4 regions of the Crystallibacter crystallopoietes genome follow, and region 3 is predicted to be linked to each of the others. Evidence: predicted binding sites of a transcription regulator. Region 3 holds the regulator's gene; each other region holds the start of a gene.

Region 1 (7,325 bases), 550 kb from region 3:
GAAGCGGATTGCCGACGGCATGCCGGTATACGGATCGTGCGCAGGAATGATCATGCTTGCCGATGAGATTGCCGATCCCTCCACTGATCTAAAGGGCAATCCCCAGCAAACCCTGGGCGGGCTCGATATTACGGTGCGCCGGAACGCCTTCGGCCGCCAGCGCGAGTCTTTTGAAACGGATCTGCGCTTCAGCGGACTCGAATTCAGCGCGACCGGGCCCGGCGCCGAGCCCGCGCCGGTCCATGCCGTATTCATTCGCGCGCCGTGGGTGGAACGAGTGGGGGAAGGCGTGGAGATCCTGGCCCAGGTTGAGCCGCAGGAAGCCTCCCATACGGATACATTGCACGGGACGGCTAGAATTGTCGCAGTGCGTTCGCGGCATTTGCTGGCGACATCCTTCCACCCGGAGGTTACGGGGGAGCGCCGCATCCACGAACTTTTTATCCGAATCGTTAGAGGAGAAGCGTAAGCATGTCGGGACACTCTAAATGGGCGACCACTAAGCATAAGAAAGCGGTCATCGACGCCCGCCGTGCGAAGTCTTTCGCGAAGCTGATCAAGAACATTGAAGTTGCCGCCCGCGCTGGCGGAGCCGATATGGCTGGAAACCCCGGCTTGGAACTGGCCGTGCAGAAGGCCAAGAAGACGTCCGTGCCGAACGACAACATTGACCGCGCCATCAAGCGCGGAGCAGGCCTGACCGGCGAAGTAGTCGACTACACCGAAATCATCTACGAAGCGCGGGGTCCGCAGGGATCGGCAGTGCTCATTGAGTGCCTGACCGACAACAAGAACCGCGCCGCCTCGGAGGTGCGCCTGGCCATCACTCGCAACGGCGGAACCATCGCCGATCCGGGATCGGTGGCGTACATGTTCGCACGCAAGGGTGTTGTCGCTCTGCCCAAGAACGATCTGACCGAGGACGACGTCCTGATGGCGGTGCTGGACGCAGGCGCCGAAGAGGTCAAGGAGTCCGGCGACAACTTCGAAATCCATTCCGATCCGACCGACCTGCGTGCAGTGGTCGCCGGTCTGGAGGAAGCCGGCATCGAATACGAGACCGACGAGGTCGAGTTTGTGCCTTCAATGGAGGTCGAGCTGGAAGCGGACGCGGCGCGCAAATTCATGAAGCTTGTGGATGCTCTCGAGGACCTCGACGACGTGCAGAACGTCTATTCAAACGCCGACATCTCCGAAGAGGTCATGGCAACGCTGGAATCCGAAGACGCGTAGTGCTGCTGTGACGTTGCGGGTGCTGGGAGTAGACCCGGGCCTGACCAGGTGCGGTTTCGGCGTGGTGGACATTGAGCCCAATCGACGGGCGACCCTGGTCGGCGTCACGGTGGTAGGCACGCGGGCGGACACCGCCCTTGAGCAGAGGCTCCTCGCCATTTCCAACTCGATCGATGAGTGGCTCGACAGGTACTCGCCTGACGTACTCGCCGTCGAGCGTGTATTCAGCCAGCTCAATGTCAGTACCGTGATGGGCACGGCCCAGGCCTCCGGCGTCGTTATTGCCGCAGCTGCCCGTCGCGGAATCACCGTCGCACTGCACACTCCTACGGAGGTGAAGGCCGCGGTAACCGGGAATGGCCAGGCGGACAAGACCGCCGTGACGAAAATGGTCACGAGGATTTTGCGGCTGGACAGGCCGCCGACGCCGGCCGATGCCGCCGATGCCCTGGCTCTGGCCATTACTCATGCGTGGCGTGGAAGCACGGCTCCGGTGGCTGGCTCGAGGGGCCAGTCCGGCTCCGGGCAGACTGCCGCCCAGCGATTGTGGGCAGAGGCTGAGGCGAAGGCGCGCCGCAAGGTCCGCTGACCACCACGAGGCGTGGCGGTGCTGCGATCAGCGGCTCGTCGTCGTAGGCTGTTCGTACGTATGTTCGGAAGAACGGATGCCGGCAAGTGGCTCCGATTTCCCCTGGAAGCTGTTTTGGAGCGGGTACATGATTAGTTCGTTGCGGGGAATCGTCAGCTATGTTGGCCTGAATTCCGCCGTCGTTGATGTCAATGGGTTCGGGATGCTGGTCCAGGCCACCCCGCAGACCCTGGCAACCCTGCACATCGGCCGCGAGGCGGAACTGTCCACGACGATGATCGTGCGCGAAGATTCCATGACGCTTTATGCCTTCGAGGACGCCTCCCAGCGGGAAGTTTTCGAGACACTTATTTCCGTCAGCGGTGTCGGTCCCCGGCTGGGACTGGCTGCTCTGTCGGTCCACAGTCCTGAAATCCTGCGGATTGCCGCTGCCGAAGGGGACACCAAAACGTTCAGCAAGGTTCCCGGCATCGGTCCAAAGCTTGCCAGCAGGATGGTGCTTGAACTTGCCGGCAAACTCGTGCCCCTTGGCGAGGCTTCCGCTCCCGCCGCGCAGGCCTGGGAAGACCAGGTACTTGAAGCGCTCAAGGGCCTCGGCTGGACCGAAAAGGACGCCGGAGCGGCCCTGGACAACACCGCCGCAGAGCATCCGGAAGCGGCGGCAGCGGGTGATGTGGCGAACATGCTCCGGCTGACGCTGCGCAGCCTGGGCCAGGACGGTGCGCGCAGCGGCAGTGCGCGGCGGACTGCCGCGGGGGCCAGATAATGGCTTCCGACGCAGACCGCGAATCCCTGGTTTCGGCGGCGGGGGAAGCGGAGGAGCGGGCCATTGAATCCGCGCTGCGCCCGAAGAACCTCTCCGATTTTGTGGGCCAGGCCCGGGTTCGCCAGCAGCTCTCCCTGGTGCTCGAAGCTTCCCGGATCCGGGAGCGGACTGCGGACCACGTTCTGCTCTCGGGCCCGCCCGGTCTCGGAAAAACCACGTTGGCCATGATTATTGCGGCCGAGATGAATGCGCCGCTGCGCATCAGCTCGGGACCAGCCATCCAGCATGCCGGCGACCTGGCTGCCATTCTGTCTTCGCTGACAGAGGGTGAGATTCTGTTTCTGGACGAAATCCACCGCATGTCCCGTCCCGCCGAAGAAATGCTCTATATGGCCATGGAGGATTTCCGGGTGGACATCATAGTCGGCAAGGGAGCTGGGGCGACGGCGATTCCGCTGGACCTGCCGCCCTTCACTTTGGTCGGCGCTACCACGAGGGCGGGCCTGCTGCCCGGGCCGCTGCGCGACCGCTTCGGATTTACCGGGCATCTGGAGTTCTATTCAACCCAGGAGCTCGAACTGGTGCTTCGCCGCTCTGCCATGCTGCTCGATCTGAAGATCAATTCTGCCGGTTTCGCGGAAATTGCCGGTCGCTCCCGTGGAACGCCGCGTATTGCCAACAGGTTGTTGCGCCGCGTCCGGGACTGGGCGCTGGTCCACGGCGTGGAGGAAATCGATGCCCGGACGGCGGCCGCGGCGCTGGACATGTATGAAGTGGATGCCCGCGGGCTGGACCGTCTCGACCGCTCGGTGCTCAGCGCGTTGATCACCAAATTTGGGGGCGGACCTGTTGGGCTGTCCACGTTGGCGATCGCCGTGGGGGAGGAGACCGAGACCGTTGAAACGGTGGCGGAACCGTATCTGGTCCGTGAAGGGCTGCTGGGCCGCACTCCGAGAGGGCGCGTAGCCACTGCGGCCGCCTGGGCTCATCTGGGGATCGAGATGCCGGAATCGGCGGTCCGGACGGGTGCTGACCTGTTTACCGTACTGGCCGAAGACGAAACAGATTTCTCCGACAACTGAAGATGCGCGCCGGTTTGCCACGACGCGTAGAATAGTGGAGATGCCGGGCACATCCTGGGGCCGTTCAGGCCGCGGTGATGCCGGCGTAGACCGCTGGGCCCGGCCACCTCGGGCTCAACCCAGAACAAGGAACGGAACAACTCTGTGTTCGAAAACGTCTTGACCGCCAGCAACGCGCAGCCGCAGGGCGGTGGCATCGATTTCATGACCATCGCGTTGTTCGTGATCTTCGGCCTGCTCATCTTCATGATGTTCCGCAAGCAGAAGAAGGCCCAGGCCCAGATGCGGGAAAAGGCTGAAGCGCTGCAGGAAAAAATGCATCCGGGCGCCCAGGTTATGACCGCGTTCGGTCTGTACGGCACCGTTGTCTCCGTGGACCGCGACGAGAACAAGGTTGTCATTGAGCTGTCGCCGGGCAATACGGCCACCGTCCATACGCAGGCTGTCAACGAAGTAGTCGACACCGAAAGTCCTGCTGTACCGGACGATGCCTCGGCGTTGACGGGCGAGAACAGCGGCACCGCTCCCGCTTCGGAGCCGGCGGAGGACCCGTTGAACCGTCTCAACGAAGAAAACAACAAAGACAACAAGTAGGCCGATAACGGCTTTGTCGACGCGGCACCGGGTAGGGCAGAGCCCTGCCTGGTTGTCACACAGGTGCACTAGCACCGCCGGCCAAAGCTGATGAGAGAAAGATCATCAATGGCACGATCCGGTCACACCACCGCAGCCAAACGGACCTTGGTCTGGCTAGGTGTCCTATTTGCCGTCCTCACCGCCGCTCTCGCCGGCGGGGTCATGTCCAGCCAAGCCACCTGGGCGCCGAAGCTGGCGCTGGACCTTGAGGGCGGAACGCAGATGATTCTGGCTCCGCAGGTCCAAGGCGGCGGTGATCAAATTTCTGCCGAGCAACTGACACAAGCCGTGGAAATTATCCGCCAGCGTGTCGACGGCTCCGGCGTCGCCGAGGCCGAAATCAGCACCCAGTCGGGCCGCAACGTTGTAGTCAGCCTGCCCGGTGTCCCCGATGCAAAGACCAGGGAGCTCATCCAGGCCTCCGCCGCGATGGAGTTCCGGCCCGTCCTCGCCGGAAGCCAAGGAGCAGCAGTTCCGGAAGAAAGCCGCACACCGGAAGAGGAACTGCCGGAGCCAACGGCTGAGCCGACGGACGCCAGCGATCTGAACTGGATTACGCCGGAGCTGTATCAGAAGTTCGAGGCCTTGGACTGCACGGATCCGGCGGCCGTTGCTGCTGCTACCGAAGAGCGTGCGCCGGCGGATCAGCCCATGGTGGCGTGTGAGCCTGATACCGGGATGAAGTACATTCTCGGCCCGGTCGAGGTACCCGGTACCAATATCGCGACCGCCAGCTTTGGGCAGGTCCGCGGTACTCAGGGTCAGTCGCTGAACCAGTGGGCCGTCAACATCGAATTCAATGAAGAGGGCACGCAGACCTTCAAGAAGGTTACCGAACGCCTCTTCGGAATGACCGGTGTACAGAACCAGTTCGCCATTGTCCTCGATGGCACCGTCATTTCGGCTCCGACAACCAATGCTGTGATTCCCGATGGCAAACCGCAGATTACGGGTAACTTCACGGAAGAGTCCGCCCGCGCGCTGTCCGAGCAACTCAAGTACGGTGCCCTGCCGATCAGCTTCGAGATCCAGAGCGAAATGCAGATTTCCGCAACCCTGGGTGACGAACAGCTGCGCATGGGCATCATCGCCGGCTTGATTGGTCTGGCCCTGGTTGCCGTCTACTCGCTGTTCCAGTACCGCATGCTCGGGTTTGTCACCATCGCCTCACTGGTTGTGGCAGGGTTCTTGACTTATCTGGCGATTGCGTTGCTTGGGTGGACCGAGAACTACCGGCTTTCCCTCGCAGGTGTTGCGGGTCTGATTGTTGCCATTGGCCAGACGGCAGACTCATTCATCGTCTACTTCGAACGTATCCGCGATGAGCTTCGCGACGGACGCGGCCTGGTGTCCGCCGTCGACAATGGCTGGAAGCGGGCACAACGGACCGTGCTGGCTTCGAAGGCGGTCAACCTGCTTGCCGCCGTCGTGCTCTACTTCGTCGCCGTCGGCAACGTCCGCGGTTTCGCATTCACCTTGGGCCTGACAGCACTAGCCGACCTCGCGGTCGTTTACCTCTTCACGCACCCGGTCATGCAGCTGCTGGCGCGTACGAAATTCTTCGGTGAAGGCCACAGGTTCTCCGGGCTGGATCCGAAGCTGCTGGGAGCCGTTCCGCTGTACCGCGGTGCCGGCAGGATCCGCCAGCCGGGCGAGGCCCAGCCGAAGGTCCGGACGAAGAATGCCAAAGCCGCGGCAGAAGCGAGCAGACGCCAGACGATTGCCGAACGGAGGGCCGCAGCTGAGAAGGAACGCTCGGCTTCTGTCCCGGGACGTGGCTCGGATAAGGAGAGCAACTAATGCCCAGCTTGGCAACATTCGGTAATGACCTATACACCGGCAAGCGCTCCTACCCCTTTGTGCAGAAGTACAAGCTGTGGTTCCTGATCGCGGCGGTAGCTATCCTGATTTCAATCATCGTGCCGGTCGTCAAGGGCGGTTTCAACCTCGGCATCGACTTCCGGGGCGGTTCCGAATTTACGGTCTCGGCAACGGAAAACACCGATATCTCCCGGGGCGAAGAGGCCGTCACCTCGGTTGAGCCGGGACTGGTACCGCAGGTAACGAACATTGCGCCCAACACGATGCGGATCCAGACGGAACAGCTCTCCGATGACCAGACACTGGCCGTCCGCGACGCCTTGATCGAGGCGTACGAGGTAGAACCGGACCAGGTGACGTCAACCTTCGTAGGACCCACGTGGGGTCAGGACGTGACCCGTCAGGCAATCTGGGGACTGGTGGTATTTGTCGCCCTGGCAGCGGTGATGATGGCTATATACTTCCGTACTTGGAAGATGTCCGTAGCCGCCTTGTCCGGTATGACGGTGGTCCTGATCGTGACTGCCGGCCTCTATTCTCTGAGCGACTTCGAAGTGACTCCGTCGGCCATCATCGGCTTCCTGACGGTCCTGAGTTACTCGCTGTATGACACGGTGGTGGTCTTCGACAAGGTCCGGGAGAATACCGAGAACATTGACAAGTCCACCAAACGGACGTTCTCGGAGGAGGTCAACCTTGCCGTCAACCAGACTTTGGTCAGGTCGATCAATACGTCCGTAGTGGGCGTCCTGCCGGTCGCGTCGATTCTCTTTATCGGGGCGATGCTGCTCGGTGCGGGCACGCTCCGGGACCTGTCTCTGTCCCTCTTTATCGGCATCATCATCGGCACCGTGACAACGGTCTTCATTGCGGCCCCGATGTATGCGTGGCTGCGCGCGAAGGAGCCGGCCTTGGTGAAGCAGGCCAAGCGGGTTGAAGCCCGCCGGCGTCATGAGTCGTCGGAAAGCGACGAGGTTACCGTATAGCAGGCCCTTGATAAAGGCCGGTTGCCACTCATCGGTGGCAACCGGCCTTTCTGCTCTGCATACGTGTGAAAGCCGTGTCTTGTGGGGCATAGACTAGAACGATCGGATGATGTATCTGTTGTCAGGTACAACGCGGGCTGGAGCACTCCTCCCTCGTTGCCGGCAGGAAAGCGGGGCAGGATTGGCAGAGAACGGCAGGCCTACGGACCAGG
Region 2 (7,325 bases), 1.8 Mb from region 3:
TTGTACTTCTCGAGCATCCGAACCGGCTTCTTCAGGGCGTCGCGGCGGAACGGGTCGCCGAGTTCGCGGGTGCACATGACCTCGATGACCGTGGTGACGCCGTCGTTCATTTGGGCGTTCAGGGCGTCCTTCAGCGCGGCGCCGACGTTCTCCAGCTGGTCCACCACGATGCCCTCGGCACCCATGGAGCGGGCCATCTCGGCGAAGCTTTCGCCGTCGTTATCCAGCTCGCCGGCGACGAAGCGGCGGTTGTAGAACTCCACCTGGTTCTTCTTCTCCGCACCCCACTGGCGGTTGCGGAAGACGATGGCGGTGACCGGGATGTTGTGCCGGACGGCGGTGAGGACCTCGCCCATACTCATGGCCCAGGCACCATCGCCGGCGTAGGCCACGGCGGGACGCTCGGGAGCGGCGGCCTTGGCACCGATGATGGTGGGCAGCGCGTAACCGCAGTTGCCGAAGCTCATCGGGGCGAAGAAGCTGCGCGGCTTCTCGAAGCGCAGGTAGCTGTGCGCCACCGAGTTGATGTTGCCGATGTCGGTGGAGATCATGACGTTTTCCGGCATGGCCAGCTCCAGCTCGCGCAGGACCTGGCGCGGGTGCAGCCAGTTGCCTTCCTCGTGCTTGGCCTCCTCGATGACGTCCAGGCTGTACTCGTCCTGCTCGTGGGTCCAGGCGCTGAGCTCCTGCTCCCAGGCGTCCTTCTCGGCCTTGATCCGCGCGGCGCGCTCTTCCTTGGTGGCGTCGCTGGTCAGCGTGCGGTCGGCGAGGAGCTGGGTGAGTTCGGTGGCGACGGCCTTCGCGTCGCCGCAGATGCCGACGTCGATCTTCTTGACCAGGCCGAGCATGGTGTGGTCTGCGTCCACCTGGATGATCTTGGCGTTCTCGGGCCAGTAGGCCTGGCCGTACTGCGGCAGCGTGCCGAACGGGCCCAGCCGGGTGCCGAGGGCAATAACGACGTCGGCCTCCGAGATAAGCTTCATGCCCGCCTTTGATCCCTGGTAGCCCAGCGGACCGCACCACAGCGGGTGGCTGGCGGGGAAGGAATCGTTGTGCTGGTAGCTGTTGACCACCGGGGCGCCGAGGCGTTCAGCGAGCGCCTTGCACTCCTCAACACCATCGGCCATGACCACGCCGCCGCCGGAGACGATGACCGGGGCCTTGGCCGTGGCGATCAACTCCGCCGCCGCCTCCAGGCTTTCCTTGCCGCCCGCGCCGCGGTCCACCCGGCGGGGCTTGGGGATTTCGGTGGTGATCTCGCCGTAGAAGTAGTCGCGCGGGATGTTCAGCTGGGTGGGGCCGTTCTCGCTCATGGCGCGGTCGAAGCAGCGGGCAGTGAACTCTGCCATGCGGGCGGGGTTGACCACGTGGCCCTGGTACTTGGTGAACTCCTGGAACATGGGCAGCTGGTTGGCCTCCTGGAAGCCGCCCAGGCCGATGCCGTTGGTGCCGGCCTCGGGGGTCACGATGACCACCGGACTGTGCGCCCAGTAGGCGGCGGCGATGCCGGTCACGCAGTTGCTGATGCCGGGGCCGTTCTGGCCGATCACCACGCCGTGGCGGCCGCTGGCCCGGGCGTAGCCGTCCGCCATGTGCGCGGCGCCCTGCTCGTGGACCACGGGGACCAGCCGGATGCCGGCGGGGGCGAAGATGTCCATGGCGTCCATGAAGGCCGAGCCCATGATGCCGAAAATGTCCGTGACGTCATTGGCGACCATGGTCTCGACGAAGGCCTCCGACGGGGTCATCTTCTGGACGCCCTGTACGACCTCCCGGCCCGTGTTCTGCTCGCTCATAACAACTCTCCTTTGAATCGTGCCGCCGCGGTGGGCGATAGGAAGTTCCAAAAATTGGTTCGGATTGCTCCCGAAAACGGGACTGAGATCAACATATGCGGTCTGGATCACATTGGTCAACACATATTCCGTTTTTTCTTCCCGGTGATACTATTTTTTGAAACAGCGGAACATTTTCTCGGCAAGGAGGCATCATGGAAGGCTTGACGGAGCCGGACCTCGGTCCGGTAGGCAGCGTCCAGGGCGAGACGCCGGCACTGCGGCTGTTCGCCCTGCTGGAGTTCATCACCACGCGCGACCAGCTCTTCACCCTGCAGTCCCTGGTGGACCAGACCGGGATCCCGAAACCCACGCTGCACCGGATGCTGCAGCAGCTGGAGGGCGCGGACCTGCTGATGCGCCAGAGCGACGGCAAGCATTACGGCACCGGCGCGCGGATGCGGCGGATGGCCGAGGACGTGCTGCTCAACGACACCCGACACGGCTCCCGTCACGCGGTACTGAAGAGCCTGGTGGACGAGATCGGTGAAAGCTGCAACATCACCGCGCTGTCCGGCAACGAGGTGATCTACCTGGACCGGGTGGAAACCACCGAGCCGCTGCGCATCCATCTGGGCCCGGGCTCCCGCGTGCCCGTGCACTGCTCGGCCAGCGGCAAGATGATCCTCTCCCAGTTCGGCCCCGCCCAGCGCGAGCGCGTGATCGCGATGCAGCCGCTGAAGGTCTTCACCCGCCACACGCAGACCGATCCGGCGCTGCTGGAGGAGGAGCTGCGGCAGATCCGGCTGGATGGCTACGCGCTGGACCGCGAGGAATTCCTCGACGGGCTGGTCTGCATAGCCGTTCTCGTGCCCAACGCGACCACGCGTTCCAACATGTGCGTCGCGGTGCAGGCGCCCATTGTCCGGATGTCCTCGGAGGACCTGGTCCGCCTGCTCCCCTCGCTGCGCGCCGCGGCGGAAACCCTGGGCCGGATCGAAGAGCAGCAAATGTCCGATGGGCCCTCCCTGGCCCTCTCACTGGCAGGAGGATGAGCATGGACTTCCGCCCCGGCCTGATGGTCTCGGCCCGCGACGCCTTCGGCATCGACAGCGGCCTGATGGTGCCGATGTTCCCCGAGCCCAACGAGCACGTGCCGGAGATCGATCCGGCCTACCGCTTCAACCACGACGTGACGCTGGCTCTGCTGGCCGGCTTCGCGCACAACCGCCGCGTGCTGCTGCAGGGGCTGCACGGCACCGGCAAGTCCACGCACATCGAGCAGGTGGCCGCGCGGCTGAACTGGCCGTGCATCCGGGTGAACCTGGACGGCCACATCAGCCGGCTGGACCTGGTGGGCAAGGACACCGTGGTGATTGAGAACGGCCAGCAGGTCACCCGCTTCCAGGAGGGCGTGGTGCCGTGGGCACTGCAACAGCCCATGGCCCTGATCTTCGATGAGTACGACGCCGGACGGCCGGACGTCATGTTCGTCATCCAGCGACTGCTCGAGCGGGACGGCTCCTTCACACTGACGGACCAGAACCGCGTGCTGCGCCCGCACCCCGGCTTCCGGCTCTTCGCTACCTCCAACACAGTGGGGCTGGGCAACCTGAACGGGATGTACCACGGGGTGCAGCGGCTCAACCATGCGCAGATGGACCGCTGGAACATCGTGGCCTCGCTGAACTACCTGCCCGCCGCGGAGGAGATCGCCATTGTCCAGTCCCGGGTTCCGTCACTGGCGGACGGGGCGGGCACGGCGTTGGTGGCGTCGATGGTGGAGGTGGCCAATCTAACCCGGCAGGGCTTCCTGGCCGGCGACGTGTCCACACTGATGTCCCCGCGAACCGTGATCAGCTGGGCCGAAAACGTGGCGGTCTTCCGCGACCCGGCGCTGGCCTTCCGGCTCTCCTTCGTCAACAAGTGCGACGAGTCGGAGCGCACCGTGGTGGCCGAATACTTCCAGCGCTGCTTCGACGCCGAGCTCGAGGAATCCTTCGAGCTCGCCCCCGCGTACGCCTGAGCGTCATCGTGACGATGGATAGCACGGCGACGGCAGATCGCACGGGGACGGCAGATACCGCTGCCCGGCGCCGGCAGCAGCAGATCCGGCAGCTGTGCGCTGCCAGTATCCGCGCGCTGGCCGCGGACCCGGCCCTGGACTTCCGCGGCGACCATCTTTACCGGGGCCGCAGCGTGCTCCCGCTGAACGCGCCGCACCTCTACCCGGACCAGGCGGCCGACGGCTTCGGTTCCTTCCGCGGCGCGGCGGACGGGATGGCGCTGCGGCTGCTGCACTCCGACGCCGCGCTCCACGCCCGGCTGCGGCCTGCTGGCCAGACCGCGCGGCTGGTGTTCGAGCTGCTCGAGCAGTTCCGGGCGGAGTCCCTCGCCGGCCAGCCCGGGGTGGTGCGCAACCTGCGGGTGCGCCACGAGGCCTGGTCCACGCAGTTCCACCGCTCCGGCCTGACCGAGACGTCCCTGGGCCTGCTGCTCTATACGGTGGCCCAGGTCTGCCGGTCCCGCGTGACCGCCGAGCCGGTGGTCGCCGAGACCGAGGACTTGATCGAGCAGACCCGCGGCAGGCTTTCGGCCCTGCTCGGCCCGGACCTGGCCCTGCTGCGGCGGACGCGCACCCGCCAGACGAACTACGCCGAGCCGGCGCTGGCGATCGCCGTCGTTATTGAATCCCTTGCCGATACCGCGCAGGCGGACAACGACGGCGGCGCCGAGCGTTCCGCGCGCAAGACCCGCGAGCAGTTCAGCCTGCTGGTGGACGCGGAAGACGACGCCTGGCTGCCGGAGACCGCGGCCTCGGGCGCCAGCCCCACGCTGGCGGACGACGGCGGGGCCTACCGCGCCTTCACCACCGCTTATGACCGGGTCCAGCGCGCCGCCTCGCTGGTGCGGCCCGAGCTGCTGCACGACTACCGGCGCCGGCTGGATAAGCGGATCGCGGACAGCGGCGTGAACGTGGCCCTGCTGGCGCGGCGGCTCGAGCCGCTGCTGTGCGTGCCGGTGACCTCAGGCTGGAACAGCGGGCAGGAGGAAGGAATGATCGACGGCGCGCGGCTCAGCCAGCTGGTCTGCTCCCCCGCCGAACGCCGCCTCTTCCAGACCGAGCGGCACGAGGCCAGGCCCGCCACCGCGGTCAGCTTCCTCATCGACTGCTCCGGCTCCATGAAGCAGCACGGCGAGGGCATCGCGGCCTACGTGGACGTTTTCCTGCGCGCGCTGGAGCGGATCGGCGTGGCCACCGAGGTCCTGGGCTTCACCACCGGGGCGTGGAACGGCGGCAAGGCCGCGCGCGACTGGAAACGTGCCCGCTCCCCGCGCCGCCCGGGCCGGCTCAACGAGGTCAACCACCTCATCTTTAAGGACGCGGACACCAACTGGCGCAAGGCCCGGCCCGGCATCGCGGCGCTGCTGAAGACCACGCTGTACCGCGAAGGGATCGACGGCGAGGCTGTCCAATGGGCGGCTCGCCGGCTGGCCGACCGGACCGAAGAGCACCGGATCCTGATTGTCCTCTCCGATGGCAGCCCGGCCGACGGCGCCACCGCGCTGGCCAACGACGAGCATTACCTGCAGCAGCACCTGGCCACCGTGGTCCGCGGGCTGGAGGACTCCGGCGCGGTCAACGTCTTCGGCGTCGGGCTTGGCCTGGACATGAGCCCGTACTTCTCCCGCTCGTTGATCCTCGACACCGAGCGGCTGGGCCAGCCCGAAGGCGTGCGCGAACTGACCGGACTGCTGGAGCGGTCGCTGCCGCCGCCGAGGTAAGGTACTGGCGATCAGCGCGCTAATGCCGAGAATCTCGGACTGGGCCAAGACACGACCAGCACCGGAGTCTTGCCACGACTAGGCAGCGTTACTGATCGCGGCGATGGGAATTCATAGGGTTCCGGAATGCGGGACCGTTGCCCAGCGCCCGATCGAAACTGGTTCGGGCGACCTTTGCTCATCCCTGGCATTCTTGCAGCAAAGCTCACGTGACTATGGTGGCCGAGAGGGACCAATGAGCCGACGCTGGCGCCCCCATGGGAAGGCTGCGTTGGTTCGTCATACCTCACCTGCATCCTCAAGCACCGGAACGGGCGACATTGTATTCCGCCAAATGCAAAAGTCTGCGGTCGTTTGTGCCGTCCTCGCGAATCCAGAGGACATCGAGGTGGAGAGCAAGTTCGTCTATCCGTCCTGCACAGAGAACACCTGACAGGCTTTGTGCGGCTACCCTGTCGTCTTGTTTGAGCATCGAGGCTTCAACAAGCTGTCGGAACCGGTGGTCATCAGTGCTGCATTCCATTCAGTTCTCCTGTCGCAAATGTCTGTACTTTCCTGAACCGGTGGCGAAGTTTCGGTGCATGAGTGTCTTGAGGACACTATGTGGCCGGCTCACCCCTACATAAGCGTCGTTGCCGGCTTTTGGGCAGCTAAATGTCGTATCGCAGACCTAGGGCGCCAACCTTTGTGAGTTCTGGTCCGAGTCCGATTTCTCTTGGGAGCAGTGTGCCGGCTCTGTTGGCTTGTTCGAAGGCGTGAGCTACCTGCAGTAGCTCCTTTTCTGCACGTGGCGGGGCGATGATCTGAAGTCCGACGGGCAAGCCGGAGGGCGTAAATGCGGCAGGTATGGAGATGGCAGGGCACCCGGTGACCGAAATGATTGAGGGCAGCCGCATCCATTCCAGGTAGTTGTCCATCGCTTGCCCATTGACTTCGGTGGGGTAGGTGATTTCGGCATCGAACGGTACCACTTGGCTGACGGGCGTGATGAGGAAGTCGTAGCGCTCGAAGAACTCGCGCATCCGGTGGTGAATCCGGGTTTGCATGATTTCGGCCTGCCCGATGTCTTTGCCCGTGAGATCGCGGCCCTGTTCTATATTCCACACGGCGTCTGGCTTCAGCTGGTCGCGGTGCTGGTCGAGCAGTCCGCCGAGCGCGTTCTCGAGTTGCCACGCCCGCAGGGTCTCGAACGTTCTGGCCGCTCCTTCCAGGTCGGGAGCTGCCTCGGCCAAGGTGCATCCTAAGTTGGTGAAGGCATCAAGGGTGGGGGCCAGAGCCGCGATGACGTCAGACTCGACGGGGACGGTCCCGTTAAGGTCAGGCGACCAAGCGATGCGGCTGCCCGGCAGTTTCGCGATGTAAGGTCCCTGGAACGAGTGGCCTGGGGTGTCCAGGGCCATCGGGCTTCTGGGATCCGGTCCGGCAAGCACCGAGAGCAGGAGTCCAGCATCGTCCACGGTGCGGGCCATGGGGCCTTTGACGGACAAGCGTCCCCAGGCTGCTGTCTCCGGCCAGGAGGGTACGCGGCCGGGGGTGGGCCGAAGGCCGACGACGTTGCAGAAAGAGGCAGGGTTTCGCAGGGAGCCGCCGGTGTCGCTGCCGTCGGCGATGGGGACCAGCCGCGCGGCGAGGGCGGCGGCTGCTCCTCCGCTGCTGCCGCCGGCGCTCCTGGTCGGGTTGTAGGGGTTGCGGGTCAACCCGTAGACGTCGTTGAAGGTATGGGATCCAAGGCCGAGTTCGGGGACGTTGGTCTTGCCGATGGTG
Region 3 (7,325 bases):
GAAGGCCGAAACCGCCGATGGTCTCGGTTATACCCTGGCTGACACCGTCGGCTTCGTCCGCTCGCTCCCTACTCAACTGGTCGAGGCATTCCGCTCGACCTTGGAAGAGGCTGCGGATGCGGATCTCATCCTGCACGTTGTCGACGCTTCCCATCCGGATCCCGAAGGACAGATTGCTGCTGTCCGGGAGGTGCTCACTGAAGTTGACGCGCGAAAGCTTCCGGAAATCGTAGTCCTGAACAAGGCGGATGCAGCCGACCCGTTTGTCGTCGAGCGTCTGCGCCAGCGTGAACCGCGGCACGTCGTGGTTTCGGCGCGTACAGGTCAAGGAATCCCGGAACTGCTTGAGGCCATCAGCGAGGGAATTCCACGTCCAACGGTGAAGCTTGAATTGTTGATTCCATATGACCGTGGCGAAGTGGTGAGCCGGCTACACAGTCCGGATGCGGAGATTCTCTCCGTCGAACATGTCGAAAACGGAACGAAGCTGGAAGTGAAGGTCCGTGAAGGGCTGGCTGCAGAGCTCGGACCCTTCCTCCATCGTGGTTGAGGCGTCGTTGAACGAGAAGGAAGCGTTGCGTCTGCTTGACGTTGCGGTGCGTGCCATGGGCGGGCAGAACCGCGCTGGGCAGCATGAGATGGCCGACCGCGTTGCTGAGGCGTTCAGTAATCATGAACATCTGCTTGTTCAAGCGGGGACGGGCACCGGCAAATCATTGGCGTATCTCATTCCCCTGATCGTCCATGCCCTTGAGAGCGAGAAGCCCGCGGTTGTTTCCACCGCGACGCTGGCCTTGCAATCCCAGATCGTCAAGCGCGACCTGCCGCGGCTGCTCGAGGCTATCTCGGACGAGCTGCCACGCCCGGTGGATGTAGCCCTCCTGAAGGGGCGCAACAATTACCTCTGCCGGCACAAACTGGCGGGCGGTTTCCCCGAGGAAGATGCTCCCGACGCTCTCTTCACTCTTGGCGAGGACGCTGTACCGCATCCTGCCCCGGCAACCGCTGGCCCGGCCTCCGGGCTAGGAAAAGAAGTGGTACGGCTGCGGGAATGGGCGGACGAGACTGACACAGGCGATCGGGATGAGATCGTCCCCGGCGTCAGCGATCGGGCGTGGCGACAGGTTTCAGTGAGTTCCATGGAGTGCCTCGGAGCGCAGAAGTGTCCGATGGCGGCAGAGTGTTTCAGCGAGCAAGCCCGCACGCGGGCCGGTGAAGCGGACGTGGTGATCACCAACCATGCACTGCTGGCTATCAATGCCTTTGAAGGCTTGTCGGTACTCCCGGAATACGACGTGGTAGTCATCGATGAAGCACATGAACTGCAGGACCGTGTCACCAGCGCGGTCGCTGGGCAGCTCTCGGTGGCGATGGTGCATACGGCGGCGTCGATGGCCCGCAAGCATACTGCGGCCAGCGTCGAATCGATCAACAGCGCAGCGAAGAGCCTCGAAATAGCCTTGGCCGCCACTGCCACGGGGCTGATGGCCTCTGGGCTGCGTGACGATCATGAGATGGCGCTGACGCAGTTGCGTGAGGCTTGCCGAGTCGCACTTTCCGACTCCAAATCGGACACATCGAACAGCGCGGACGGTGGGCGGCAGATGGCCCGCTCCAGGCTGATGGTTGTGCTGGAGGTATGCGACCGGATTCTCTCCGCGGCCCAGGCTCGGGAGGTCGTGTGGATTACCAGGCCCAGCAATTTCGGGTCCGGAACCGATTTCGGGTCAGAGGACGATACGCAGCCCGCAACGGTCAACGTGGCACCTCTGTCCGTGGCCTCACGGCTACGTGAAGGTTTGTTTGACGGCCATACTGTGGTTCTGACTTCGGCGACGTTGGCCATCGGCAACGCTTTCGATGCGGTGGCCGGATCGCTGGGACTGATGGGGGCCGGTGCACCGGCGTACTCAAGTGCAGACGTTGGAAGCCCGTTCGACTATCCGAAGCAGGGAGTGCTGTATGTGGCTTCGCATTTGCCGAAGCCTGAGCGCGGAACTAGCGCCGAACAGTTGGACGAGCTGGAGGCACTCCTGAAGGCTTCCGGAGGCGGGGCATTGGGGCTGTTCTCTTCCCGGCGGGCGGCCGAGGAAGCGGCCGCTGAAATGCGACGGCGGATCAATAGCGAAATCCTGTGCCAGGGCGAGTCATCGATCGCTGCCTTGGTCAAGCAGTTTGCGGCGGAGCCGGATACCTGCCTATTCGGGACGATGACCCTATGGCAGGGTGTGGACGTGCCCGGAGACGCCTGCAGGCTCGTCATCATCGATCGGATTCCGTTTCCCCGTCCGGATGACCCTCTCATGACAGCGAGGACCCGCTCGGTGGCGCAAGCCGGAGGCAACGGTTTTATGTCCGTCTCCGCTACCCACGCCGCAGTCCGCCTGGCTCAGGGGGCCGGACGCCTTATTCGCGCCGCGGGCGATCGTGGCATGGTCGCGGTGCTGGATTCCCGCTTGGCGAACGCCCGTTATGGCAGTTTTCTCCGGTCTGCATTGCCCCCATTCTGGTCAACTAAGGACCGGAGCGTGGCGCTGCAGATCTTGGAACGGCTCTCAGCCCGTCAGACGGGTTGACCGCCCTTCCCGCTATGCGAAGCCAATGATATTAGTGCGTGCTCATCGAGTCCGATGAGGCATGCACGGGTGGACCTACCGCCCCCACCCTGCAGGAAGGCCAAGTCTGTGGGTGATGGCACCACAGAACTCGTGACGCAGAAGGCGCCCGGCCCTCAGCTCCGGCCTGTCCAAAGAGATGGACATTATTGCAAGGGAACGTTAGCTGCAGCGCCGCAACTAGCGGGAAAGCCGTTCGCTGCCATGCTGGCGGGACGAGACCGCCTTGGCGACAAATAGCATCCGTCTACAAAGTACGCATCACTGAAACCACTTTGCCCATGACCGTTGCATGGTCGCCGAGGATCGGTTCGTATTGGGTGTTTTGTGGCAACAACCAAGTATGGCCGTCCCGCTGCCGAAATGTCTTCACAGTTGCCTCGTCGTTGAGGAGGGCTGCCACGATATCTCCGTTGTTGGCGCTTTGCTGCCTCCGCACGACAACCCAATCACCATCACAGATGGCTGCGTCAATCATGGAATCGCCGGAGACCTTAAGCATGAACAGTTCGCCATGGCCAACCAACTGTCTCGGAAGGGGCATAACATCTTCGATGACCTGATCCGCCAGGATGGGGCCGCCGGCGGCGATACGACCGACGAGGGGAACCATGGCTGTGTCCGACCCGCTGCCGAGATCTGAGACGGTGGAACCGTTGATACTTCTGACATTGTCTGCCTGTTCCACCCCGGCCATTCGGGCAGCGCCGTCCTCAATGACGAGCGGAGTCAGCACTTCCATGGCGCGGGGACGCTTGGGGTCACGGCGGATGTAGCCCATCTTTTCGAGTTGGATCAGCTGGTGCGTCACGCTGGACAGGCTTGCCAGTCCGACGGTGTCACCGATTTCCCTCATCGATGGCGGATAACCATTAGCACTTACAGACTCCTGGATGGTTTCAAGGATTTTCTTTTGGCGCGCAGTCAGGCCCTTGGGCTGCCCTGCAGCCCGAGTCGGCTTTGTCTGTTTGCTGTCTGATGTGGCAGCTGCTCTGGAAACGTTCTTCGACATGGCCCGGACTCCGGTTTCTCCGTCCGATCCGAGTCAGCAGTGCCGTGCCTGAATTCGAACCGGAATCTTATTTTGTCAGTGGCAGCTGATGCACTTCATGTACGGCCACCTTTGGTTTAACGCTAGGGGAGTCATGGTGGACTTTCAAACATTTGTTCTAGTGAGTCTCGACAATGTTCGATCATAGGTGCTAAAACTGTGGAAGAAGGATTCGAACGTAAATTCGAATAAGGAGATCTCGGACATAAACGTTCGCAGATCGGGAAAGGTGTCAACATGTCTGCACAGCTCGCACCGCAGTCGCCTGCCGTACCGCGCCATACTCAACCACTCCAGCTCACCCGTCGCGGCCGTCTGCTGTTGATCGGCCTTCCGCTCATCCTTTCGGCTGCTGCTTTGTTGACGCTGATCGGCTTCTTTACGGCTCCCGCAGTGGCCTCCACCAGTGGCGGTCTAGGAGCAGGCGAGACGATCACTGTGACGGTCGGCTCCGGGCAGACCTTGTGGGAACTCGCCAGTGCCGTTGCCCCTGAGCGGAATCCGCACGATGTGATCGCTGAGATTTCGCAATTGAACAACCTTCCGGACTCGATCGTGCACGCCGGACAGCAACTGCACGTACCCGTCAGCGGCGACGGCCAGCGGCCGTAATATGAGACCCTCCGGCTGGCCCGATTCCTGCCCCGGGCCGGCCGGAGCTTAAGCTTGATCGGTGAGTGACCAGCTAGAACGCCTGAATCGCCTGCCTCTTAGAGACAACCTCAGAGGCTTAGAACCCTACGGCGCACCCCAGCTACATGTGCCGGTGCTGCTGAATGTTAACGAGAACACCCATCCACTTCCCGATAGTGTTCACAAGGCCATTGCGGCCGCCGTCGAGGCGGCAGCAACGGGGTTGAACCGTTACCCGGACCGCGAATTTACACAACTGCGTCAAGCGTTGGCTCGTTACCTGGGCCATGGGCTAACGGAAGAAAACGTTTGGGCTGCCAATGGCTCGAACGAAGTCCTCCAGCAGATTCTGCAGGCTTTTGGAGGTCCAGGCCGACGCTTACTGAGCTTTCCTCCTACATATTCGATGTATCCGTTGCTCGCAAGCGGCACAGACACCGAATATGTCACCGGAGCTCGCTCCTCCGACTTCAGTTTGACGGCCGAGGCAGCCGCTCGGGCAGTCAGGGAATCAGCCGCCAATATCGTCATTCTCTGTTCGCCTAACAACCCGACCGGGACGGCTCTGGGCCTGGACGTTGTAGAAGCTGTGTACGAGGCCGGGGCCGAATACAACACCATGGTCATTGTGGACGAGGCATATGCCGAGTTTGCCCACACCGGCACCCCCAGCGCGCTGGAATTGCTGCAGGGCAGGGAGCGTCTGATCGTTTCGCGAACGATGAGCAAGGCGTTCGCTTTAGCGGGGGCACGCGTGGGCTATCTGGCCGCGGCGCCCGAAGTGACGGATGCCTTGCGTTTGGTCCGCCTGCCTTACCACCTGTCCGCCATCACCCAGGCAACTGCCGTTGCAGCCCTGGACCACGCGGATGCGCTGTTGGCCAACGTTGAAGACATTAAGGGCCAGCGTGACAGGATCGTGTCCGAACTCACGGATATGGGTCTGCGTCCCGCGCCCTCGGATTCGAACTTCGTATTCTTCGGGGGAGTAAGCAATCCGCACGCAGTGTGGCAGGGTTTGCTCGACGCCGGAGTGCTCATCCGTGACGTGGGGATTCCGGGCCATCTGCGGGTTACTGCCGGCACTGAGGCGGAGACCACGGCCTTCCTGAACCGCCTCCGCGAGCTTGTCTGAGCGATTTCTCCTAGACTGATATAAGAGGCGCACGTCTTCGTGGACAGCCAAATCGATTTTCTTCAAAGGACTCCAATGACCGTGGATATTGCCACCGGACGCACCGCGCGCCTTGAACGCACTACAAGTGAATCCTCCGTCCTGGTGGAACTGAACCTCGATGGCACGGGCCAATCCGATATCAGCACGACTGTGCCGTTCTATGACCACATGCTCACGGCGCTGGCGAAGCACTCGCTGATGGATCTGACAGTAAAGGCGTCCGGCGATACCCATATCGACGTCCACCACACTGTTGAAGACGTCGCCATTACCCTGGGGGAAGTCCTTAAAAGCGCCCTCGGCAACAAGGCCGGAATCAAGCGGTTCGGCGAGGCCACTGTTCCGCTTGATGAAGCCATTGCCAACGCCGTGGTGGACATTTCCGGACGTCCTTATCTGGTGCACGACGGGGAACCTGCCGGCCAGGAGTACCACCTGATTGGCGGTCACTTCACTGGCTCGCTGACGCGCCACGTCTTCGAGGCCGTCACCCTACATGCACAGATTTGCCTGCACATGCGGGTCTTGGGCGGAAGGGACCCTCACCACATCGTTGAGGCGCAGTTCAAGGCTTTTGCGCGGGCGTTACGGGCTGCTATCGAACCGGATCCGCGCGTGGAAGGTATTCCCTCCACGAAGGGGGCCTTGTGAAATCAGCCCCGAAAATCACCGTCCTCGACTATGGATCCGGCAACGTCCGGTCCGCGGTGCGGGCGCTTGAGCATGTCGGCGCGGAAGTAACGCTGAGCCATGCCTCCGAGGATGTTCTCAATGCGGATGGCCTGCTGGTTCCCGGCGTCGGCGCTTTCGCCGCTGTCATGGAGCAGCTGAAGAAGGTGGATGCGTTGCGCTGGATCGGGCGCCGCGTTGCCGGGGGCAGGCCGGTTCTTGGCATCTGCGTCGGCCTCCAGGTGTTGTTCGAGGAGGGTGTTGAACACGGCGTCAGTACCCCGGGCATGGGGGAGTGGCCAGGAACGGTGGAGCGTCTTGCTGCCGAAGTTGTACCGCACATGGGGTGGAACACTGTTGAGCCACCCGAAGGCAGTCGCCTGTTTGCCGGCATCGAGGATGAACGCTTCTATTTCGTCCACTCCTACGGAGTGCAGCGCTGGGATTTCGATGTGTCCCAGCCGGCCATGACCCCGCCGCAGGTGACCTGGTCCGAACACGGAGGAAGGTTCATCTCTGCTGTCGAAAACGGCCCTCTGTGCGCGACGCAGTTCCACCCGGAAAAGTCAGGCGATGCCGGAGCTGAGCTCCTGCGCAACTGGCTCCGGACGCTGGGCTAGACATGTGGAGCATCGTGCTCATGGGCGTTGCCGGACTGCTAATCGGCGGAGCCATATCCTTCCGCAGCCAGAAAGCCCCGAAGGCTATTGTCATCAGCTTCTGGGTCTTGGCCGGAATGTCACTGCTGGCCGCATACCTGCTCACGCTCGGCCCGTCCGAGTAGAACTTTCCAATCAACCCAGAAAGCAGACATACCGAATGACTACAGACAACGCCCCGATTCTGGAACTGCTACCCGCAGTGGATGTTGCCGACGGCCAGGCCGTCCGCCTCGTTCAGGGCGAAGCCGGCAGCGAAACCAGCTACGGCGACCCACTGGACGCTGCGATGGCTTGGCAGAACGACGGCGCTGAGTGGGTCCACCTGGTAGATCTGGACGCTGCCTTCGGCCGCGGTTCGAACTCCGAATTACTCCAACGCGTCGTCAAGGAACTCTCCATCAAGGTTGAGCTTTCGGGAGGCATCCGGGACGACGCCTCCTTGGAGCGGGCGCTGGAACTCGGGGCTGCCCGGGTGAATCTCGGCACAGCTGCGCTGGAGAACCCTGAATGGACGGCCC
Region 4 (7,325 bases), 310 kb from region 3:
TTCTTGTCCGCTGGCTGGAGCCTGTCGGTTCCGATCAGTCCCACCGGCACCACGGGAGCACCGGTGGTCAAGGCAAGCCAGCCAACACCTGTTCTTCCACGGTACAACAGACCGTCGCGGGAGCGCGTGCCTTCAGGATAGATACCGAACGCCTCTTTCCGCTCAAGAATTTCCACCGCCGTCTGCAGCGCCGCCACGCTGGCAGCCTGTTCCCCGCGTTCCACCGGAACGGAGCCAACGCTGTTGAAGAACCAGCGCATCGCGGAGCCCTTCGGTCCCTTCGCAGTGAAGTACTCGGCCTTCGCAAAGAACGCCACCTTGCGCGGCATTAGCGCCTGGACAATGATGCTGTCGAAAAACGACTGGTGGTTCGGGGCGACGATGACCGGGCCCTCCCGCGGGAAGTTTTCCAGCCCCTCAACCGTGGGCCGGCAGGTACCGGAGATCACGGAACGGAACGCAGCACGGGTGCCTTCGAAAAATTCCATTCCCCTACCTCTCCGTTCCTTGTGTGGCGGCTGCTAGCTGCAGTGCCAGTTCTTCCGCTAGTTCCTCGGTATTGACGACGACGGCGGCGGCACCGGCGGCTTCCAGCTCGCCGTCGGCCGCAAATCCCCAGCCGACTCCGATAGCCGGAATCCCGTGGTGCACGGCGGCCGCGATGTCGTAGTGCCGGTCCCCCACCATCACCACGCTGCCGTACGCTCCGGCGTACTGTCGCAAGGCCTCTTCGAGAATCGGAATCTTGCCTGCATCGGCTGCGGCGGTGCTGCCCGGATCGTCAAAGCCAGCCCCATGGATGCTCTCGAAATAGGCGGTCAACCCCTGTACGCGCAGCAGTTCGTCGGCGATCGGAGTGGGCTTCTGCGTAACCACGGCCAGGATTGTGCCTTCGGTCTTCAACTGCTGCAGCAGTCCTTCCACTCCCGGATAAACATGGCTGGCTGCCATCCCGGAGTGGCGGTACTCGGTCCGGTAGAGCCGAATGACTTCAGCCAGATCGCTCTCCGGAACACCGGCCTTCTCCCGCAGCGACTGCCCGAGCGGAGGACCGACCATGGAGTCGAGGACATCCTGTTGCGGGACCGGCAGGCCGGCTAGCTGCAGGGCACGGCTGATACCCCCGGTGATGGCTCCCGCGGGATCCACCAGAGTCCCATCAAGGTCAAAGAGAACCAGCGCCGGCAAAGAAGTCACCTAGGCATTTTTCCATACGTTGAACGTTATGCGTTACAAGCATTCCCTTCGAGGTATATACCGCGCCGTAAATCAGGCCGTTTCCAGTACCTCCGCGAGGAACCGTCCGGTGTGGCTGACCTCGGCTTTTGCCACCTGTTCAGGCGTGCCGGCTGCAATAATCCGCCCGCCGCCGGAACCTCCGTCCGGTCCAAGATCCACTACCCAGTCGGCACTCTTGATGACGTCCAGGTTGTGTTCGATGGTGATCACGGTGTTGCCCTTGTCCACCAACGACTGGAGTACCAGCAACAGCTTGCGGATATCCTCGAAGTGCAGCCCGGTGGTGGGTTCGTCCAGTACGTAGATACTCCGGCCGTTGCTTCGCTTCTGCAGCTCACTCGCGAGCTTCACCCGCTGCGCTTCGCCGCCGGAAAGGGTGGTAGCGGGCTGGCCGAGCCGGACGTACCCCAAGCCGACGTCCACCAAGGTGTTCAAGTGGCGCGCAATCGGGGTGAAGGCCGCGAAGAATTCTGCACCTTCCTCAATCGGCATATCCAGGACATCGGCAATGGTCTTGCCCTTGTAATGGACTTCAAGCGTTTCGCGGTTGTAGCGGGCGCCGTGGCAGACCTCACAGGGGACATAGACATCCGGCAGGAAGTTCATCTCGATCTTCAGTGTGCCGTCACCGCTGCATGCTTCACAGCGTCCGCCCTTGACGTTGAACGAGAACCGTCCGGGCTGGTAGCCGCGCACCTTGGCCTCGTTGGTTTCCGCGAAGAGTTTGCGGATGTTGTCGAAGACACCGGTGTAGGTGGCCGCGTTGGACCGCGGCGTCCGGCCGATCGGACTCTGGTCAACGTGGATGACCTTGTCCAGGTGCTCAAGTCCCTCGACGCGGGTATGCCGGCCGGCGACCTGCTTGGCCCGGTTGAGCTTGTTGGCCAGCACCTTGTATAGGATGTCGTTGACGAGGGTGGACTTTCCGGAGCCACTCACCCCGGTCACCGCGGTGAAAACGCCGAGCGGGAAGACCGCGTCGATGCCCTGCAGGTTGTTTTCCCGGGCAGCGACTACCTTGAGCTGCCGCTTCTTATCGATCTTGCGGCGCTTGGCGGGGATGTCGATGCGGCGCCGGCCGGCCAGGTAATCGCCGGTAATGGACTGCTCATTATCCAGCAGTTCCTTGAGCGAACCGGAATGGACTATCTGGCCTCCGTGCTCGCCCGCACCCGGACCGACGTCCACAATCCAGTCGGCTTCGCTGATGGTATCTTCGTCGTGCTCGACCACGATCAGTGTGTTGCCCAGATCGCGCAGGCGGGTCAGGGTTTCGATCAGCCGGCGGTTGTCCCGCTGGTGCAGGCCGATGGACGGCTCGTCCAGGACGTAGAGCACGCCGACGAGGCCGGAACCGATCTGGGTGGCCAGCCGGATGCGCTGCGCTTCACCACCCGACAGGGTGCCGGCAGCGCGTTCGAGGTTCAGATAGGAGAGGCCTACGTCCAGCAGGAAGCGGAGCCGGGCCTGGATCTCGATGAGCACCTGCTGCGCGATTTGTGCCTCGCGCGGCGTCAGCTCCAGTGAATTCAGGAAGTCGCGGCATTCCTGCAGCGGCATCGCCGACACTTCGGCAATGGACCTGCCGTTGATGAGGACCGACAGGGACGCCGGGTTCAACCGGGCGCCCTTGCATTCGGGACAGGGAACCTCCCGCATGTACTGCTCGTAGCGGTCCCGCGCATTGTCGGACTCGGTTTCCAGATGCTTGCGGTGGATGTATTGCACGGCGCCTTCGAAACCGGTGCTGTACTTGCGTTCGCGGCCAAACCGGTTGCGGTACTGAACCACCACCTTGTGGTCCTTGCCGTAGAGCACAGCCTTGCGCGCATCCTTGGATAGCTCATTGAAGGGAACGTCCATGGAGAATCCGAGTTCGTGGGACAGGCCTTCAAGCAGCCGGTTCCAGTACTGCTGCGTCGCCGTACCCAGGGCCCAGGGCGCGATCGCGCCGTCGCCGAGGCTGAGCTCCGGGTCCGGAACGACCAGGTCCTCGTCCACCTCGAGCTTGCTGCCGATGCCGGTACAGACCGGGCAGGCGCCGAACGGATTGTTGAACGAGAAGGACCGCGGCTCGACTTCGTCGATGGCCAGCGGGTGCTCATTGGGGCAGGCAAGGTGCTCCGAAAAGGCCCGGGTACGTCCCGGATCGCTTTCATCCAGGTCCACAAAGTCTGCCAGCACACGCCCCTCGGCCAGGCCCAGCCCGGTCTCGATCGAGTCGGTCAGCCGCTGCTGGATGCCGTCCTTGACCACCAGCCGGTCGATGACCACTTCGATGGTGTGCTTGAACTGCTTGCCGAGCTTGGGCGGCTCCGACAGCTGGACCAGTTTGCCGTCCACCTTGGCGCGGGAATAGCCCTTGGCGGAGAGTTCCTTGAACAGGTCCACGAACTCGCCCTTGCGCCCACGGACTACCGGGGCGAGGATCTGGAACCGGGTACCGCTCTCAAGCTCCAGCAGCTGATCCACAATCTGCTGCGGAGTCTGCCGTGTCACCGGTTGGCCGCAAACCGGGCAGTGCGGGCGGCCCACGCGGGCCCAGAGCAGGCGCATGTAGTCGTAGATCTCGGTGATCGTGCCCACCGTGGAACGGGGGTTCTTGCTCGTCGATTTCTGGTCGATGGATACTGCCGGGGAAAGGCCTTCAATGAAGTCGACATCCGGTTTGTCCACCTGGCCCAGGAACATGCGCGCATAGGCTGACAGGGATTCGACATAGCGGCGCTGCCCCTCGGCGAAGATCGTGTCGAAGGCCAGGGAGGACTTGCCGGAACCGGACAGCCCGGTGAATACGATCATGGAATCCCTGGGCAGGTCCAGGTCGACGTTGCGCAGGTTGTGCTCCCGCGCGCCCTTCACGACCAGCCGGGATAGGTCCGCCCGGACATCCTCGTGGGATCCGGGTCCAGTTGATTCACTCGCTTTTAGCACGGTTTCCACTCTAATCGAAAGTCCGTTCGAAAATGTATTGCGTTCACCACAGTCGGTGCGCACGCGGACCAAAGTTGTCCGCGTTCCTTCAACGCAGGGTGGGCTTTTTCCTCCGGCCCGCCTATCCGCTGGATCAGCGTTCCAGGGCCGCCTTGACCGCGGCCAAGGCAGTCTTGACCGTGGCGCCCTGTGCCCGGGCCGTCTCGGCAAACGTCATGGCCGCCTCGGCCAGCAGCCGCGAAGATTCGTCCCCGCCCGCACTGATCACCGTGCCGGCGCGGCCTCCGGTTGTCACCCGGCCGGCCGTCTCCAGTTCCCGGTAGGCGCGGGCCACGGTGTTGGGCACAATGCCGAGATGGTCGGCCAGCCGCCGCACCGGCGGCAGCTTGGTTCCGATAGCCAGCTCGCCGCCGTCGGACGCCTCGATAATGCGCAGGCGCAGCTGCTCGAACAGCGGCACCGAGCTCTGCTTGTCCAGCCGCCAGTCGAATTGGTCAGCTTCCATGTACCGCTGCCTGCCCTTCTGCACTTGTCCGTTCCCGGACCAATCGAATTTACGCCAATTTCCCGACGTCGGACAAGGATTTTCACTCTGGGCGCAGACCTGCCCCGGGCAGCGGCGGGCCTGTGATTAGACTGGGCGCATGTGGGAACTTGATGACATCACCATCCGCTCGGCGTCCGTCAGCGAGATGGACAACAACGTCTATTTGATCACGGCGAAGGATTCCGGCACACAGGTGCTCATCGACGCCGCGGATGATCTGCCCGCCATCGAAAAGCTGCTGGCCGAAGGGGCGCAGGACAGCCCGGCTCCCGCCAAAGTGGCGATGATCATCACCACGCACAGCCACTGGGACCATGTGCGTGCCCTTGCCGAGACAGTGAAACTCACCGGCGCCCGCACCGCGGCCGGAACCGAGGACATCGCGCAGATCGAGGTTCCCACCGCCGTCGCACTCGATCACGGGGACCTCGCGGAATTCGACGGGTTCTCGCTGGAGGCCATCAAACTCCGCGGCCACACTCCCGGCTCGGTTGCTCTGCTGTACCGCAACGCGCACGGGCCCTCGCATGTCTTCACCGGTGACTCGCTGTTCCCGGGCGGCGTTGGCAACACCCAGCAGGACCCGCAGCGCTTCTCCTCGCTGATTAACGACGTCGAACGCCGTCTTTTCGACTATCTCCCGGACGACACGGTGGTCCACCCGGGCCACGGCAAGGGCACCACGCTCGGCGCCGAACGCCCGCACCTGGCCGAATGGCGCGAGCGGGGCTGGTAGTCAGCGCTTGCGCGCAACGCAGAAGATCCGTCGGAAGGGGAAAACCGTTCCGTGCGGGCCCGCCGGATAGGCATGGCGCAGGGCCTCGGCATATTCCCTCTCGAACTCGGACGCCTCCTGGGGCTCCAAGGCGGCGAGAACCGGGCGCAGACCCGTCCCCCGGACCCACTCCAGCACCGGATCGGACCCCTGCAAAACGTGGAGGTACGTGGTCTCCCAGGCATCGGCGTCGAATCCCGCCTCCAGCAGCAGCGCGAGGTAATCCGCGGGCTCGCTGACGGCATCTTCGTGCCGGAGGACGCCGTCGAGACGGGAATGCCACCTGCTGGAGGCCGCCTGGCGGCGCATCAGCACATGCGACGGCGCGGAGAAGTTGCCCGGAACCTGGAACGCCAGCCACGCGCCGGAGCCCAGCGCTGACGCCCACGCACGCAGCAGGTCCTGGTGCCCCGGCAGCCACTGGAGGGCGGCGTTTGAGACGAGCACATCCAGATCCTCCGGCGGAGTCCAAGCCGCGATGTCGCCGACCTCGAAATCCAGGTTCTGCGGTCGTGAAGCGGCACTGGCCGCGGCGATCATGGCCGCGGACGAATCCAGTCCGGTCACCCGCGCCCGGGGCCAGCGGTCTACCAGGGCTGCGGTCAGGCTGCCAGGACCGCAGCCCAGGTCCACCACCCGGCGCGGCTCCTCGGCGGCGATCCTGCCGGTCAGGTCGAAGAAGGGGCGGCTGCGGTAATCCGCAAACTCGGCGTACTTGGACGGATCCCATTTCATGACCCCAGCCTACGGCTGCCGCTGCGCCCGTCCCCCGGCGGCGCACCGACCGATAGGCTGGAGGGGACATGAACCTACTTGAACAGCTCCCCGCAGCCGCCACCGCCAGCCCGGACGAAATCTACACCGCCTTCATCGACTGGGTGGAGGGCCGTGGCATGGCGCTGTATCCGGCCCAGGACGAGGCGGTGATGGAGCTGGTCACGGGCAACAACGTCATTCTGGCTACGCCGACCGGCTCGGGTAAGTCCATGGTGGCCATCGCTTCGCATTTCCACGCGATGGCCCACGGGCGGCGCAGTTACTACACGGCCCCGATCAAGGCCCTCGTCTCGGAAAAGTTCTTCGCCTTGTGCGACATCTTCGGCCCGGACAACGTCGGCATGGTGACCGGCGACTCGTCCGTGAACCAGGATGCTCCCATCATCTGCTGCACCGCGGAAATCCTCGCGAACATCGCCCTGCGCGAGGGCTCGGAGGCCGAGCTGGGAACCGTGGTCATGGACGAATTCCACTACTACTCGGATCCGCAGCGCGGCTGGGCCTGGCAGGTGCCGCTGCTGGAGCTGCCGCAGGCGCAGTTCCTGCTGATGTCCGCCACGCTGGGCGACGTGACCCGGTTCGAGAAGGAGCTGACCCAGCGCACCGGGCGGCAGACCACCACCGTCAGCTCGGCCGAACGCCCCATCCCGCTGCATTACTACTACGTCCAGACGCCTGTGCAGGAGTCGCTGGAGGAGCTCCTGAGCACCCGCCAGGTGCCGGTGTACGTGGTGCACTTCAGCCAGCTGGAGGCGATCGAACGCGCCCAGAACCTGATGAGCATCAACGTCTGCACCCGCGAGGAGAAGGACCGGATCGGCGAACTGATCGCCGGCTTCCGGTTCGCCCCGGGCTTCGGCAAGACCTTGAACCGGCTGGTCCGCCACGGCATCGGCGTCCACCACGCCGGCATGCTGCCTAAGTACCGGCGGCTGGTCGAACAGCTGGCCCAGGCCGGCCTGCTGAAGGTCATCTGCGGTACGGACACGCTCGGCGTCGGCATCAACGTCCCCATCCGCACCGTCCTGATGACGGCGCTAAGCAAGTACGACG

What was found. The regulator LexA, encoded in region 3, represses DNA repair genes until DNA is damaged. The targets are predictions, from matches to a motif close to TCGAACANNTGTTCGA.
Region 1: the regulator LexA is predicted to act here: its motif matches at 1,875-1,890, upstream of ruvA (Holliday junction branch migration protein RuvA).
Region 2: the regulator LexA is predicted to act here: its motif matches at 1,844-1,859, upstream of xsc (sulfoacetaldehyde acetyltransferase).
Region 4: the regulator LexA is predicted to act here: its motif matches at 4,188-4,203, upstream of uvrA (excinuclease ABC subunit UvrA).

What each region holds. Positions count from the first base shown of each region.
Region 1 is NZ_CP018863.1:4,168,430-4,175,754, reverse strand. Features, by position in the region: gene pdxT (pyridoxal 5'-phosphate synthase glutaminase subunit PdxT) at 1-469, shown strand, start outside; gene AC20117_RS19205 (YebC/PmpR family DNA-binding transcriptional regulator) at 472-1,233, shown strand; gene ruvC (crossover junction endodeoxyribonuclease RuvC) at 1,241-1,822, shown strand; gene ruvA (Holliday junction branch migration protein RuvA) at 1,950-2,588, shown strand; gene ruvB (Holliday junction branch migration DNA helicase RuvB) at 2,588-3,670, shown strand; gene yajC (preprotein translocase subunit YajC) at 3,815-4,264, shown strand; gene secD (protein translocase subunit SecD) at 4,373-6,106, shown strand; gene secF (protein translocase subunit SecF) at 6,106-7,113, shown strand.
Region 2 is NZ_CP018863.1:1,836,267-1,843,591, reverse strand. Features, by position in the region: gene xsc (sulfoacetaldehyde acetyltransferase) at 1-1,796, opposite strand, end outside; gene AC20117_RS08760 (IclR family transcriptional regulator) at 1,991-2,830, shown strand; gene AC20117_RS08755 (AAA family ATPase) at 2,833-3,801, shown strand; gene AC20117_RS08750 (cobaltochelatase CobT-related protein) at 3,816-5,561, shown strand; gene AC20117_RS08745 (hypothetical protein) at 5,860-6,084, opposite strand; gene AC20117_RS08740 (amidase) at 6,212-7,325, opposite strand, start outside.
Region 3 is NZ_CP018863.1:3,619,234-3,626,558, forward strand. Features, by position in the region: gene hflX (GTPase HflX) at 1-550, shown strand, start outside; gene AC20117_RS16760 (ATP-dependent DNA helicase) at 504-2,576, shown strand; gene lexA (transcriptional repressor LexA) at 2,863-3,627, opposite strand; gene AC20117_RS16770 (LysM peptidoglycan-binding domain-containing protein) at 3,904-4,278, shown strand; gene AC20117_RS16775 (histidinol-phosphate transaminase) at 4,340-5,434, shown strand; gene hisB (imidazoleglycerol-phosphate dehydratase HisB) at 5,510-6,127, shown strand; gene hisH (imidazole glycerol phosphate synthase subunit HisH) at 6,124-6,765, shown strand; gene AC20117_RS23560 (CG2302 family histidine operon protein) at 6,786-6,929, shown strand; gene priA (bifunctional 1-(5-phosphoribosyl)-5-((5-phosphoribosylamino)methylideneamino)imidazole-4-carboxamide isomerase/phosphoribosylanthranilate isomerase PriA) at 6,965-7,325, shown strand, end outside.
Region 4 is NZ_CP018863.1:3,925,286-3,932,610, reverse strand. Features, by position in the region: gene AC20117_RS18100 (lysophospholipid acyltransferase family protein) at 1-488, opposite strand, end outside; gene AC20117_RS18095 (HAD hydrolase-like protein) at 493-1,197, opposite strand; gene uvrA (excinuclease ABC subunit UvrA) at 1,270-4,173, opposite strand; gene AC20117_RS18085 (GntR family transcriptional regulator) at 4,307-4,678, opposite strand; gene AC20117_RS18080 (MBL fold metallo-hydrolase) at 4,818-5,456, shown strand; gene AC20117_RS18075 (trans-aconitate 2-methyltransferase) at 5,457-6,230, opposite strand; gene AC20117_RS18070 (DEAD/DEAH box helicase) at 6,299-7,325, shown strand, end outside.